3 regions of the Candidatus Nitrospira neomarina genome follow, and region 2 is predicted to be linked to each of the others. Evidence: riboswitches for the same ligand, from Rfam matches in the RefSeq annotation. Region 2 holds a riboswitch; each other region holds the start of a gene.
What was found. Region 2 has a riboswitch for cyclic di-GMP ahead of PQG83_RS16130 (Ig-like domain-containing protein). Riboswitches for the same ligand answer to the same signal wherever they lie in the genome.
Positions count from the first base shown of each region.

Region 1: another riboswitch for cyclic di-GMP. It lies ahead of PQG83_RS06880 (sigma-70 family RNA polymerase sigma factor); the one in region 2 lies ahead of PQG83_RS16130 (Ig-like domain-containing protein).
Region 3: another riboswitch for cyclic di-GMP. It lies ahead of PQG83_RS19645 (Flp family type IVb pilin); the one in region 2 lies ahead of PQG83_RS16130 (Ig-like domain-containing protein).

Region 1 covers NZ_CP116968.1:1,531,640-1,535,791, reverse strand. Annotated here, with positions in the region: gene lptG (LPS export ABC transporter permease LptG) at 1-723, shown strand, start outside; cyclic di-GMP riboswitch class I at 1,025-1,115, shown strand; gene PQG83_RS06880 (sigma-70 family RNA polymerase sigma factor) at 1,201-2,079, shown strand; gene PQG83_RS06875 (cell wall hydrolase) at 2,090-2,659, opposite strand; gene PQG83_RS06870 (tetratricopeptide repeat protein) at 3,102-3,662, shown strand; gene trxA (thioredoxin) at 3,827-4,152, shown strand, end outside.
Region 2 covers NZ_CP116968.1:3,738,736-3,742,887, forward strand. Annotated here, with positions in the region: gene PQG83_RS16125 (monovalent cation:proton antiporter family protein) at 1-1,153, shown strand, start outside; cyclic di-GMP riboswitch class I at 1,632-1,708, shown strand; gene PQG83_RS16130 (Ig-like domain-containing protein) at 1,762-4,152, shown strand, end outside.
Region 3 covers NZ_CP116968.1:4,527,207-4,531,358, forward strand. Annotated here, with positions in the region: gene PQG83_RS19640 (phosphatase PAP2 family protein) at 1-923, opposite strand, end outside; cyclic di-GMP riboswitch class I at 1,738-1,818, shown strand; gene PQG83_RS19645 (Flp family type IVb pilin) at 1,914-2,084, shown strand; gene PQG83_RS19650 (Flp family type IVb pilin) at 2,239-2,442, shown strand; gene PQG83_RS19655 (TadE/TadG family type IV pilus assembly protein) at 2,704-3,132, shown strand; gene PQG83_RS19660 (TadG family pilus assembly protein) at 3,186-4,152, shown strand, end outside.

The DNA.
Region 1 (4,152 bases), 2.2 Mb from region 2:
CCTTTGGCCAATATTAAAGCTGAATTTGTTCAATCGGTTTTAATCCAAAATAAACCAGAGCCCCTCTTACTAACTCCGGAACGTTTATGGCTTCGGGTGGGACGCAATCACCTTATGCGAATTGATTCCGTGACAGAAGATGGGTTTCGTTTGAATGGTATCCACCAATACACCCTCGATGATCGCTTCAGTCTCAAAAGGATTCTTAAAGGAGAATGGGCAACGTTTGTCGATGAAGAATGGATAATGGAGCATGCGATTGAGCGAACATTTCAGGCTAAAGAACGCCTGCAAGTGAATGTTATCCCACGGCAGACGTTGCCTCTCTCTCTCACGCCTGATGATTTTCAGAATTGGCTGGCTCAGTCTCCAGAGCATATGTCCTTGTATCAATTGCATGACTATATTCAAAGGTTAATAGAAGATGGCCATAGTCCTCATCGTTTTTTAACTGATTATTGGTCTCGAATTGCGTACTCTCTGGTTCCTCTGGTGATGATACTGTTAGGGATCTCGGTGAGTCTGCGCGGAAGTGGTGTGCGTGAGGTTGGAATAGCTAAAGGGCTTGGGCAAACTCTGGCAATTGGATTTTTTTTCTGGGCGGCGCATTCAGTAGGCATTGTCTTAGGACGAAATGGAGCGGTATTACCGATCATTGGCGGTTGGATTGCCACAGTCATGTTTTTGATCATAGGAATAAATCTGTTTTTGAGGCTGAAATGAAGGATCCGCGATTGTCATGAAGGGCACTGGAGGGATTGTGTGAATGAGATTTTGACCATCTGTTCCTGATCACCATTCGTATTGGTTTTTGATACTGTGCAATATATGAATTTGCGTAGTTTTTTCATAAACACGCAAGGGATTTTCTTAATTCCCCTTGACTCGGATCCGATAACATTTCCAAAGAGATAGAGGTCGAAGAGTAGGGGAGAATCCGAAGATCCAAGACAGACAGTTAATCGGAAAATTTCAAAAAACCATCACTTACATGAGGTTGTAATTATCGACTAACGAATTCAACAGGTGACAAGGGCAAACTATCCGTGAGGGTAGGGCGCAAAGCCAAGAAACCCTGAGAACGTTGTCGTTGCAGGGTTCGTCTGGTTACCGAACTGTGTTGGTAGATCCATGCGTTCGTTCATGCGCCCCTTTCCTGGAAGGGGCGCTTTTTTTTGGTCACCCTGGAAAGGCCAAAATATGGACGAAGACGCACAACATTCCACGGAGACAACAGTTGGTATCAAAGAACCCGACACATCTCACCTCTGTTCGGTTAGTCCGAAAAAAGTAGAACATACGGAGGCACAGGGCCAGCTCGATCAGGAATATGTTACCCGGATTTTATTAGAGTTTCTCCCGATCATTCGTCGGATGGCCGGAATTATGGCATTCAGAAATCCCTTTTCCCTGGATGTCGAGGATTTGACCAGCGCAGGGGCTATGGGGCTGTTGTCGGCGTTGAAGCGCTATGATCCGACACGTGATATTAAATTTCGCACATTTGCCGAATATCGTATTCGTGGCATGATGTTAGATGAAATTCGGTCTATGGATTGGGTTCCTCGGTCTGTTCGATTTCGTCGAGATCAAGTGCGACAAATAGTTGAAGAGCATCTTCAGAAAAATGGGGTGCCACCGACCACACAGGAATTGGCCACACTGTTGGGCGTCCCCATTGAGGAGATAGAAGGAGTGGGCGGGTGTGATCCCCGGTTAATTAGTCTGGATGAGCCGGTTGGGCAGGGGGAAGATGAATGCACCCTTCGTGATGTTTTGCCGGACGTTAACCATCTGGACCCTTTTGTGGCCTGTGCGGATGCAGAAATGAAAGCGGCCCTGTCAGCGGCGCTCCAGACATTATCGGCACGCCAGCAAGAGGTGCTTCAATCGTATTATCATGCGGGATTGACGATGAAAGAAATTGGTCGGCAAATGGGTCTGACCGAATCTGGGGTCTGCCGGGTGCATTCCGGTGCCATTCGACATCTACGCATAGAGTTGAAACGTATAGAGGATGGGGGACCCAGTGCGCCCCGACCCAGGAATTTGCGAAAAACACCCGTGGTCCGTGACTAATTAAACTAGATTAAATGGTGTGCTTATTAAAAAATTCGTGTCCGCCAATTTTTGCCACTTTACGGTTGATCTGAGCCCACCGGGGAGTTTTGACCAGTTGGGGATTATAAAACAGTACAGCCCCATTCACCATCTTTCGCCCGTCTTGTACAACCTTCCAGGCTAATAAACTATCTTTCATGTTTCGATTGGTTTGATCAAATTCCATTTCTTCTGGATTTCGTCCCATCCATGGTTCAAACTGTTTGGCCCGAAGAACCGTGCCCTTGACCGTGCCATCGCTATGGTATTTGAGAGCCATTCGGTTCCGAATGACGGCCGCGACAGCTAACTTTCCAGCAAAACTTTCACCGCCGGCTTCCAGATAGATGGTGAGGGCCGCTAAGGTGTCGTCGCTGTGGCTAGATTCCGGCCAATGGACCATTTCCGGAGGCAATGGTGATACAGGCGAAGAAGACGAAAGAACTAATGCGATATCGGCCGAATTTGCAGGAGTTGGTGAAACGGGGAGTAAGCATATGGAGAAGGTTTCTATACCAATGATGAGGACACAAGATAACAGTGTTTGGTTTCGTTTCATTTTATTCCTTTAATGCTTAATGGGTTTAGAATTTTTCCCTCATTATTTTTTGTTTAGATATTGAGAAGCCAGGTTTAATTAAATGCTTTTTGGACACGGTCTTTCGCAAAGTGCATGCCATTGACGTTTTAGATTGTTCAATGGAAGGCGTTTATGGGAGTCTTGAGTTGTAGGGATGAGTCTGGTGGTAGACTTTTTGTGTTTTTCTAAATAACAAGGGGCCTTTATCCAGCATTGTGTCGTGGTTTCGGGACATCAAAGATTAGGTCAGCCGTATATCATGCAATAGTGATTGGAAACAGAGGGATTTCGAGATTCTCGTACTGATTAAAAATCTGACAATCTTGAAAATGGGTCTAGTGAATCATCGTAAATTTTCAGAACGAACAGAGAATCTATCGAGAATGATGTTTGTTGCGCGATTTTAGTGATGGAGGAGAACATGACTATTTCGTCGTTGAGCGAAAGAGGAAGGGAAATGATGATGTGTCTCGGGGTGGGAGTAATTCTTCTTGGTACGTTACCGCTTTCCAATGGTTGGGCTCAGTCAGATCAGACGCCTGTCTTGCCTATGCAATCTCTTGCACACGCTAAAGTGTTTTTGATGGCCGGAGATTACCGTCGAGCAGTAGAGGCTTGCCAGGAAAATATTGACCGCAATCCCTCGGTTGAAGCATACGTTTATTTGGCCTATGTCTATGAGGCAATTGATGGTTATTTAGGAGCATTAGCCAAGCAGGAAGATTATGTGAAAGTGGAGCAATTAGCCCTGAATTTGACCGCACGGGATGTTCTCGATCTCATTGATCCGCCGAATGTCATGCCTCGTATGGCGCAAGAACTCATTCATGAAGGCATTCGGCAACAATTTGATGTGACCGCAGCAATGGCCAATCGGTTGAGTCGGACACGGACGGATGAATTGTGGGCGCAACAAACTCGTTGGCGTGCATTGAAGCCTGATTCATGGTGGACTGGAACCCCGGATGAATGGCAATGGTGAATTCTATCTCTGCCTGTGAGTGAAGTGGTCAAGCAGAGCACACAGGGTGCCCCTCTCTGGAGATAGGTTAATCGTATTTGAGTGAGTTGACAGTCCGATAAGAGCGGTTTTAGGATGGCAAGACAGTCTGGACATTTTGTCGTATTTATCCAAGGAGGCAGTCAGTGTCTGATTTAGTGGCCAAAGCCGATGCAGCGAATTGGGATGGGGAAGTACTGAAATCTTCAGAGGTCGTGATGGTGGATTTCTGGGCAGTTTGGTGTGGACCCTGTCAAATGGTGGCCCCAATCGTCGATGAGCTTGCACAGGAATATCAGGGAAAACTTAAAGTCATGAAGCTCAATACCGATGATGCTCCCGAAGTTGCGGGGAAATATCAAATCATGAGTATCCCAAGTATTCTCTTCTTCAAGGATGGCCAAGTTGTCGAAAAAATTGTTGGTGCAAGACCGAAGCAACAATTCAAACAAGTTATTGACTCGCTCCTGGC
Region 2 (4,152 bases):
GATGTTAATGAATCCCTCGGTCATCGCGGAATTTCCCATGCTGGTGATGGGATTGTTGGTGCTTGTCGTGTTAGGCAAGTTCCTTACAGGAACCGGAGCGGTATTCCTTGCTGGAGTTCCTGTTTCTTCTGCATTATTAACGGGGGTGGCATTAGCGCAGGTGGGAGAATTTGCTTTTATTCTTGCACGGGTGGGTCAGGGAGAAGGATTATTGGATACGCATGCCTATAATATATTTCTTGCAGTATCGGTGTTGTCCATGACAATTACGCCATTTTTGATTCAATGGGCTCCCCGTCTGGCTAGACGGACCGAGGCCCTTGACCGCCTGAAACATTGGTTCCCTCGACGTCAGGTCAATGCGTTGCAAAGTACCAGGATTAAAACCAGAGACCATGTCATTATCGTGGGTTATGGCTTAAATGGCAGGAATCTTGCCAGGGTTTTAGGTGATATGGAGATTCCATTTGTGGTGCTGGACGTCAATCCTGATGTCGTGCAGGCTGATAAAAAAGGACCAGGCACCATGCTCTATGGGGATGGGACAAATCCCAGAGTGTTGACTCAAGCCGGAATCATAATGGCGCGAGTTCTCGTGGTAGCTACCTCGGACCCTTTTGGCGCGCGCCGAATTGTTCAACAAGCACGACAACTGAACCCCTCTCTTCATATTGTCGTACGAACACGATACTTAAAGGAATTGCAGGACCTCCAAGAACTAGGAGCCAATGATGTCGTTCCGGAAGAATTCGAAACATCAATTGAGATTTTTGCCTTAGTTCTTCGTACCTATCAGACGCCGAAGGACAGGATTCAAGATAAAGTTGAACAAATTCGTCGTGAGGGGTATCTCCTGCTCCGGAGAGGGGAGCTACCTGAGTTAGCTCACCATCTGCGTGGCGGAACATTGGCTGATGTGCAAGTCGATACCTGCCGGGTGGAATACGACTCTCCCGCTTTGGGGAAGCCATTGACCCAGCTGAATATCCATGGACGGACAGGCGCATCGGTGATTGCGATTACACGGGGTGGCGTGACGCAATCCAATCCTTCTCGCGAAACCATTCTGGAGCCAGGTGATGTCCTCGTCCTTCTTGGTGCGCGTGAGCAAATCCGTAAGGCCATTGCCCTGCTCGTGGATGTCAAAATGTGAAAGGCTTGGTCTCCCCCAGGCCTGATTGGACGGCGGGTGAGCCCTTATGGTCACTTCCTCCACACAATCATTCCGTCCACTGACCATGGTTTTTGTTCTTCAGGCGTAGAACGTGGCTGGCGTGAACGTCTTCGTATGTTCCGTCTGGGTTTTCGTTGAAGGAATGCTTCGCCAACGGATCTTTGCGTGTTCCAAACCAGAGGGCCTCGTCCAACAAAGTTCGAGCCTTCACGCCTTGCGCACGTCTCGAGGATGTGGACGAAGACCCGTCAAACGGGCCGTGCAAGAACGATCATGATTGGACGGCAAGTGCCAGAAGAATTCTCCAACCTCCCCTGCCTGGGTCATGCTTAAAGGCTTTTGGGGATCCACCGATAAAGCCCGTGAAGTCAAGAAAGTCCGTGTCTTCTCACATTCAAGAGCGAGTTTGGATCATTCGAACGAAGATGGCATAACACAGCGTAAACGAGTGGCCTCTTTCCGATAAAGGCAAACCCATTGTGAAGTGGGGACGCAAAGCCACGGGTCAGAATTTCTGATAGCCGGGTTACCGAAGAAAGGGAACGTGCGGGACTGGGGCCTCTGTTTGTGTGCGAAGGAGGTATCCCATGTCCGATGTTCGTGCGGGGAGTCGTCTCAAAAGGTGTCTAGCGTGGTGTCTACTTGGCAGTTGCCTCCTTTTTCTCCCGCCGGGGGCACAAGCCGCCACCAGTAATTCGGCCACTCTCCAATGGACTGCCAATCAAGAGGCCAATTTAGCGGGGTATCGGATCTATCGAGGAACCAACCCCGGGGTCTATGGGGTTCCCACGACGGTCGGGAAGATCACGACCTATCAATATACCCAATTACTCACGGACAAAACGCACTATTTTACGGTTACCGCGTTCGATGCCTCGGGCAATGAAAGTCTTCCCTCTCCCGAGGTGAAAAAATATATCGCCCCGTCCTCCCCCTCTTCCGGTACTTCTAGTCCGCCGCCGTCCTCCTCACTCAGCATATCGAACCTGACCGTTGCCAGTGGCGCAACGTATATGGTGTCCGCGGCCGGCCTCCAAGCCGGGGGAAGGGTATATCGCGATCGCGCCTATACATTTACCACGGTCCCTACGAGTGTGCAGGGCGCGGCCTATATCCAAACGGCCAATAATGATAAAGCGGCCACGACGACGGCCTTCCTGCGCTTTACGGTGAATCAACCGGTGTCTGTCACGGTGGCCTATGACGTGCGCCTGACACCGAAACCGTCGTGGTTGAGCAGCTTTACCGATACGGGCAAGAATCTGGTGACCTCGGATACGACTCTCCGCCTCTATGCTCGGGCCTTTCCGGCCGGGACGATTACGCTCGGGGGCAACGCCAGCGGGGGGGACGGCAGCATGTATTCCGTCATCGTTCAACCAGCGGAGGGCCCCATTCCCGATATCACGCCTCCCACGGTCGCCCTGGTTGGCATCCAAAATGGGAAGTCCCTGAGTGGCACCGTTACTGTATCCGCCATCGCCACAGATAATATTGGAGTGGTGGGTGTACAATTTCGACTTAATGGGAAAAATCTGGGGGTGGAAGATACGACACTCCCCTTTTCGCAAATATGGAACACGACTGGAGTGGCTCCCGGTCAATATACCTTGACCGCGATTGCCCGCGATGCGGCGGGCAATACCACAAGCTCAGCTCCGGTTACCGGAACCGTCGCCAATCCAATTACGCCACCAACACCTATTTCCACAAACAATCCAACTACAAGCCCATTAGCTATAACCAACCTGACCGTCGCTAGTGGGGCAGCGTATGGGGTGTCCGCCTCCGGCCTTCGCGCCGGAGGGACGGTGTATCGCGATCGCGCCTATACATTTACCACGGTTCCTACGAGTGTGCAGGGCGCGGCCTATATCCAAACGGCCAATAATGATAAAGCGGCCACAACGGCGGCCTTCCTGCGCTTTACGGTAAATCAACCGGTGTCCGTCACGGTGGCCTATGACGTGCGGCTGACTCCGAAACCGTCGTGGTTGAGCAGCTTTACCGATACGGGCAAGAATCTGGTGACCTCAGATACGACCCTCCACCTCCATGCTCGAGCCTTTCCAGCCGGGACGATCACGCTCGGCGGCAATGCCGGCGGGGGGAGTGGCAGTATGTATTCCGTCATCGTTCAACCCTCAGCACCTGGTACCACCACTGTTGCCAATCCAACTACGTCTTCATTGACCATATCGAACCTGACCGTTGCCAGTGGCGCAGCGTATGGCGTGTCCGCCGCCGGCCTTCGCGCCGGGGGGACGGTGTACCGCGATCGCGCCTATACATTTACCACGGTTCCCACGAGTGTGCAGGGTGCGGCCTATATCCAAACGGCCAATAATGATAAAGCGGCCACAACGGCGGCCTTCCTGCGCTTTACGGTGAATCAACCGGTGTCCGTCACGGTCGCCTACGACGTGCGGCTGACTCCGAAACCGTCGTGGTTGAGCAGCTTTACCGATACGGGCAAGAATCTGGTGACCTCGGATACGACCCTTCACCTCTTTGCTCGGCCCTTTCCGGCTGGGACGATCACGCTCGGGGGCAATGCCAGTGGGAAGGGCGGCAGCATGTATTCCGTCATTGTTCAACCCTCGTTCCCGTTAACTATTTCCAACCTGATCGTTGCCAATGGGGCAGCGTATGGCGTGTCCGCCGCCGGCCTTCGCGCCGGGGGGACGGTGTACCGCGATCGCGCCTATACATTTACCACGGTCCCTACGAGTGTGCAGGGTGCGGCCTATATCCAAACGGCCAATAATGATAAAGCGGCCACAACGGCGGCCTTCCTGCGCTTTACGGTGAATCAACCGGTGTCCGTCACGGTGGCCTATGACGTGCGGCTGACTCCGAAACCGTCGTGGTTGAGCGCCTTTACCGATACGGGCAAGAATCTGGTGACCTCGGATACGACTCTCCGCCTCTATGCTCGAGCCTTTCCCGCCGGGACGATCACGCTCGGCGGCAATGCC
Region 3 (4,152 bases), 790 kb from region 2:
ATTTCCTTTCCAGTCACAACCTGCCTTGCCACGTAAATGATGCAGCCGGCAGTCAATAAACCACCGAATACGTCGATCAGGTGATGCCCTCCATGGATAAGCACTCCTGGGAGCACGAACAGATTGATGACGACTAGTAAGGGGAACCACCAGCGAGTGGTGCGTGCTGAATACATAGCCAAAACGGCCATGATCGTGTGATACGAGGGAAAGGCCACCAGGCCTTCCATATCCCTTGGAGAAATGAATTTAGGCCCTTCAGCCCCTAGACGCAATAATTCGGCACCATAGGACGAGCCAACAAGCGGTCTTGCCGCCTGCTCAATTGTGCCAGAAATGTCATAGAGCACGCTTGTGCCAAATGCCGGAAACAGCGCCCAAAATCCAAGCGTCGCCAGACCTGAGGCGGTTATTGAAAGGATGAAGACATGGAGTTCTTTTTGCTTGCCTCCAAATCCTAAAATAAGAAAAAGTAATGCCATTTGCGGTATAGAAGATAAATAGGCATAACGCGTCAATTCATTAAAAAATGGATGGCGACCGGCAAATTGGACAATGTCAGGCCATGAATACCCGAACCAAGCATCGATCCGGACCAGAACCGGATCAATAGGCTCTCGCCAAAGGGGGAGCAGCAAATAGCCGAAAACTGATAACACAATTGTAAACAGAAGAAGCAACCCTGTGGCCATCAGCGTCATAGAAATACGCTCACTCCGTCCGCTTGAACGGTAGAACAGCCCCACGGTAATCATGAAAATTCCCACGGCAAAAAAAAGGGTATACGAAAACCAATCGAAGCCAATATTGCGAACAAGGATCATGGCCAGATCGAAGACCGCCAGCACGAAAATGGTATTGCGTAATAAACGTTCGACCGGCCATAGGAAAGGCTTTGCCAGTGTAAAATTTCCCACTCTCATTATGCATATCCTCGCATTGGAATTGTGCCACTGTAGTTGCGAGCAGGTTCTGATCGCGCCGTTAAATAGTGTCTATACTGTCGTGCACGGTTCAACGAACTTGTCCTCAACGACCTCGAAATCCTCATCATGAACAAAAGTCCCGCCACTTGTTTGCACCTGAACCTCAATTGATTGTCTTCATCCGTGTATGTGTTGGTCCGATTTTTGAGCTTAAGACAGTAGGTATGGAGGGCAGGCGGTAACCCGCAAATTTTTTTCAACTAGTCTACCTCATGGTCTAGTTGGGTGGGCACAGTTACAGGTGAAGTCAGGAATGGCATCGGGATTGGCTATGATGTATTGGGCTTGGCAATTTTGCAATTCGCTTTTAAGCCTTCAGACAAAGGCTTTTTCGGAATATCCCTCATTATCTTGATAATGTGTCGAAGATTCCTTTGTGAAAAATCCGCATTCATCCCCTTGGTCAAAGAGTAAGTCAGCGGCCGCTCTTCACATTCCTTCTGAGGTTTCACGGCGTATTTCTCCTCTTTCCTTTTGTCTCACTCCTCATCCCTTACGTTTCCTCAGGTGCAGTCCAAAAATTTAAGCCGGTCTGAACATTTTCGATTTCCTTGGTTAACAAAGGGAAGCAATCCATCCTACCCTTACCTAATATGAAACATATTCAACAAAAAACATCGGCAAGTTTTTCCTGGGTAAGTCGATAATGAAACATGAAAACGAGGAGCCACAGAATGCGAGGTGGAAAACTTTCTTGGGTCCACGAACATTTATGCATAACTATGAAGCATGGATTCGGTCGGGTGCCCCTTCCCGAGAACGGCGAACACGTCGTAAGGCGTGGGCGCAAAACCACGGATCAGGGTTGGTCCCTGATAGCCGGGTTGCCGAAGGCACGGAGAGCCAAGGGGCAACGTCTGCGTCAGAATTTTCCGGGCAGTCTGGCGTAACGCACGTATTTACCTTCGCCCGTTAAGGAGATGCGCTATGGTTAACCAAGTGATGCGTTTCGTAAATGATGAAGAGGGAGCCACAGCTATTGAGTATGGTTTGTTGGCTGCTTTGATCGCCGCGGTGATAGTGACTGCCGTGACTGCTGTTGGGACTGCCCTCAGCGGAACGTTCAACAACATTGCTTCGTCTGTTGCTCCGAGCTAAAAGAGAGCTTGTTTCTGCAGGTGCCTGGAAGTGCCGTTCTGGTGGCAGGTCACTGGAACGGCACTTCGGCCGAAGCCTACTTCTGAGGGCGAGTACAGGATTGATGAATGAAGAGATGGGAAAATTCAGATAAGGGATAGGGGAGGACATCATCATGCAGACGATTCTCCTGAATCACTGTCATCACTTGATAAAAAACCTTCTCGTTGATGAAGACGGCGCCACGGCGATTGAATATGGTCTCCTGGCTGCGCTCATCGGCGCGACGGTGTTGACAGCTCAAGCCGCCATGGGAACGGCAGTCGTAAATATGTATGAAGGGGCCATGGGGATCATCGCAGAGGCTCTGGGAAGTTAGTGTCGTTTTTCCCTAGCTCCTTTTTATTATTCATTCATGCTCAGTCTGTCGAAGAACCATTCGAAATATGTACCACCTGAAATCATTCTCCCTTCGAGAAGCTCAGGGAACAGAGGGAGATGGAATGGTATTTGAGGGACACGATACGGGATCTATCAGAAATGTCTGGCGGGGGCTAGTTCCATTTTAACGTGCCTGTCCGTGGTAGGTGGACACGGCCTGATAGCCACTTCCAAAACATTTAGCAGAGTGGGACAAAGAATGATGAATGTATACCACAAAAAACTATTACAAAAGCTGAGACAATCCGAGCGGGGCTCGACGGCAGTAGAGTTTGCTCTCATCTTACCGATTCTTGCCTCCCTCGTATTTGGAGCGATCGATTTTGGCCGTATGTTGTGGTTTAAGGAAGTTCTGGTGAATGCGACCCGTGTGGGAGCGCGCCAGGGGACGTTATTTGCGGCAGGCAATGGGCAGGCAGAAATTGAAGCAGCTGTCACGGCCTCTCTTACCGCGGGAGGGGTGGATTCATCAGGGCTCTCGGTGGCAGTCAATGGGGTCGGAGGTGCACAGGGGCAGCCGTTAAATGTGGTCGCCACTATACCCTGGAACTACTTTGTCATCGATAAACTCATTCCCGCGATTTCTACACCCAACTTACAAGCCTCTGTCACCATGATGATGGAATAAGACAGGAAAATTTTCCCGGAGAGATCGGCAAGGGAGAGGGGGAATCAAAAATAATGTGGAACAAACACCGAACATCTGGCGTCTCTGGGCTCTTGAATGAACGTGGTATCGCGGCCATCAACGGCGTGTTTATGGGAGTGACCATGGCCATCATGGCAGGTGTGGCAATTGATGTCGGGCATGCCCTTCTTACCCAAAATGAGTTGCACAATGCTTCGGATGCCGCTGCGCTGGCCGCTGCACGGCAATTGGGTGTCACTTACTTGGCCCTGCCTATTGCTCAGCAGCAGGATTTGAATCGAAATCTGACAAGCAATGAACAATCACAAATAAATTCGCAGGCGACCGCCGCAGCCTTTGCCAATAGTGCTTCAGAGGTCAGTAATTTATCTCTTTCGCAAGGAGATATCGAATATGGCACGTGGGATTTCGATGGAAAGACGTTTACCCCAACCGTGACGCGCCCCAATGCCATTCGTGCGACCACACGGCGGGATGGTGCGGCGAATGGACCGATTACGACATTTTTTGGGGGTATGTTGGGTGTCAATACCATGAGCCTCGCGACCAGCTCGATTGCCGCATTGGGGACCTCGGGTGGTCCGACCCCACCAGGAGTAGGTGATGTGCCCTTTGCCATTTCCAGTAACTGGTTTAATGGCGTGGCCTCCTGCAATTCGGGTATCCAATTTTCTCCTACCGGGGTGAATGGCTGTGCGGGATGGCATGTCTTTGATCAGCATCCGGCCAATGCGAGTAAACTCCGTAATACTATCGATGGACTACAAGACGGGAGCTATCAAAGTCCCGGGATGACTCCAGGGCAGACACAATTCACCTTTACGGGTGGAGAAGTCTCATCGGCGTTTCCCAATCTGATCAATTTGTGGGATACAAAAAAACAATGGAATAATGATGCTGGGCGGTATGAATGGGATATCAATCTTCCTGTCTATGGAGCCAGTTCCTCATCCTCTTGCAATAATCCCAGTGGAGATATCACCATCGTGGGATACGCGA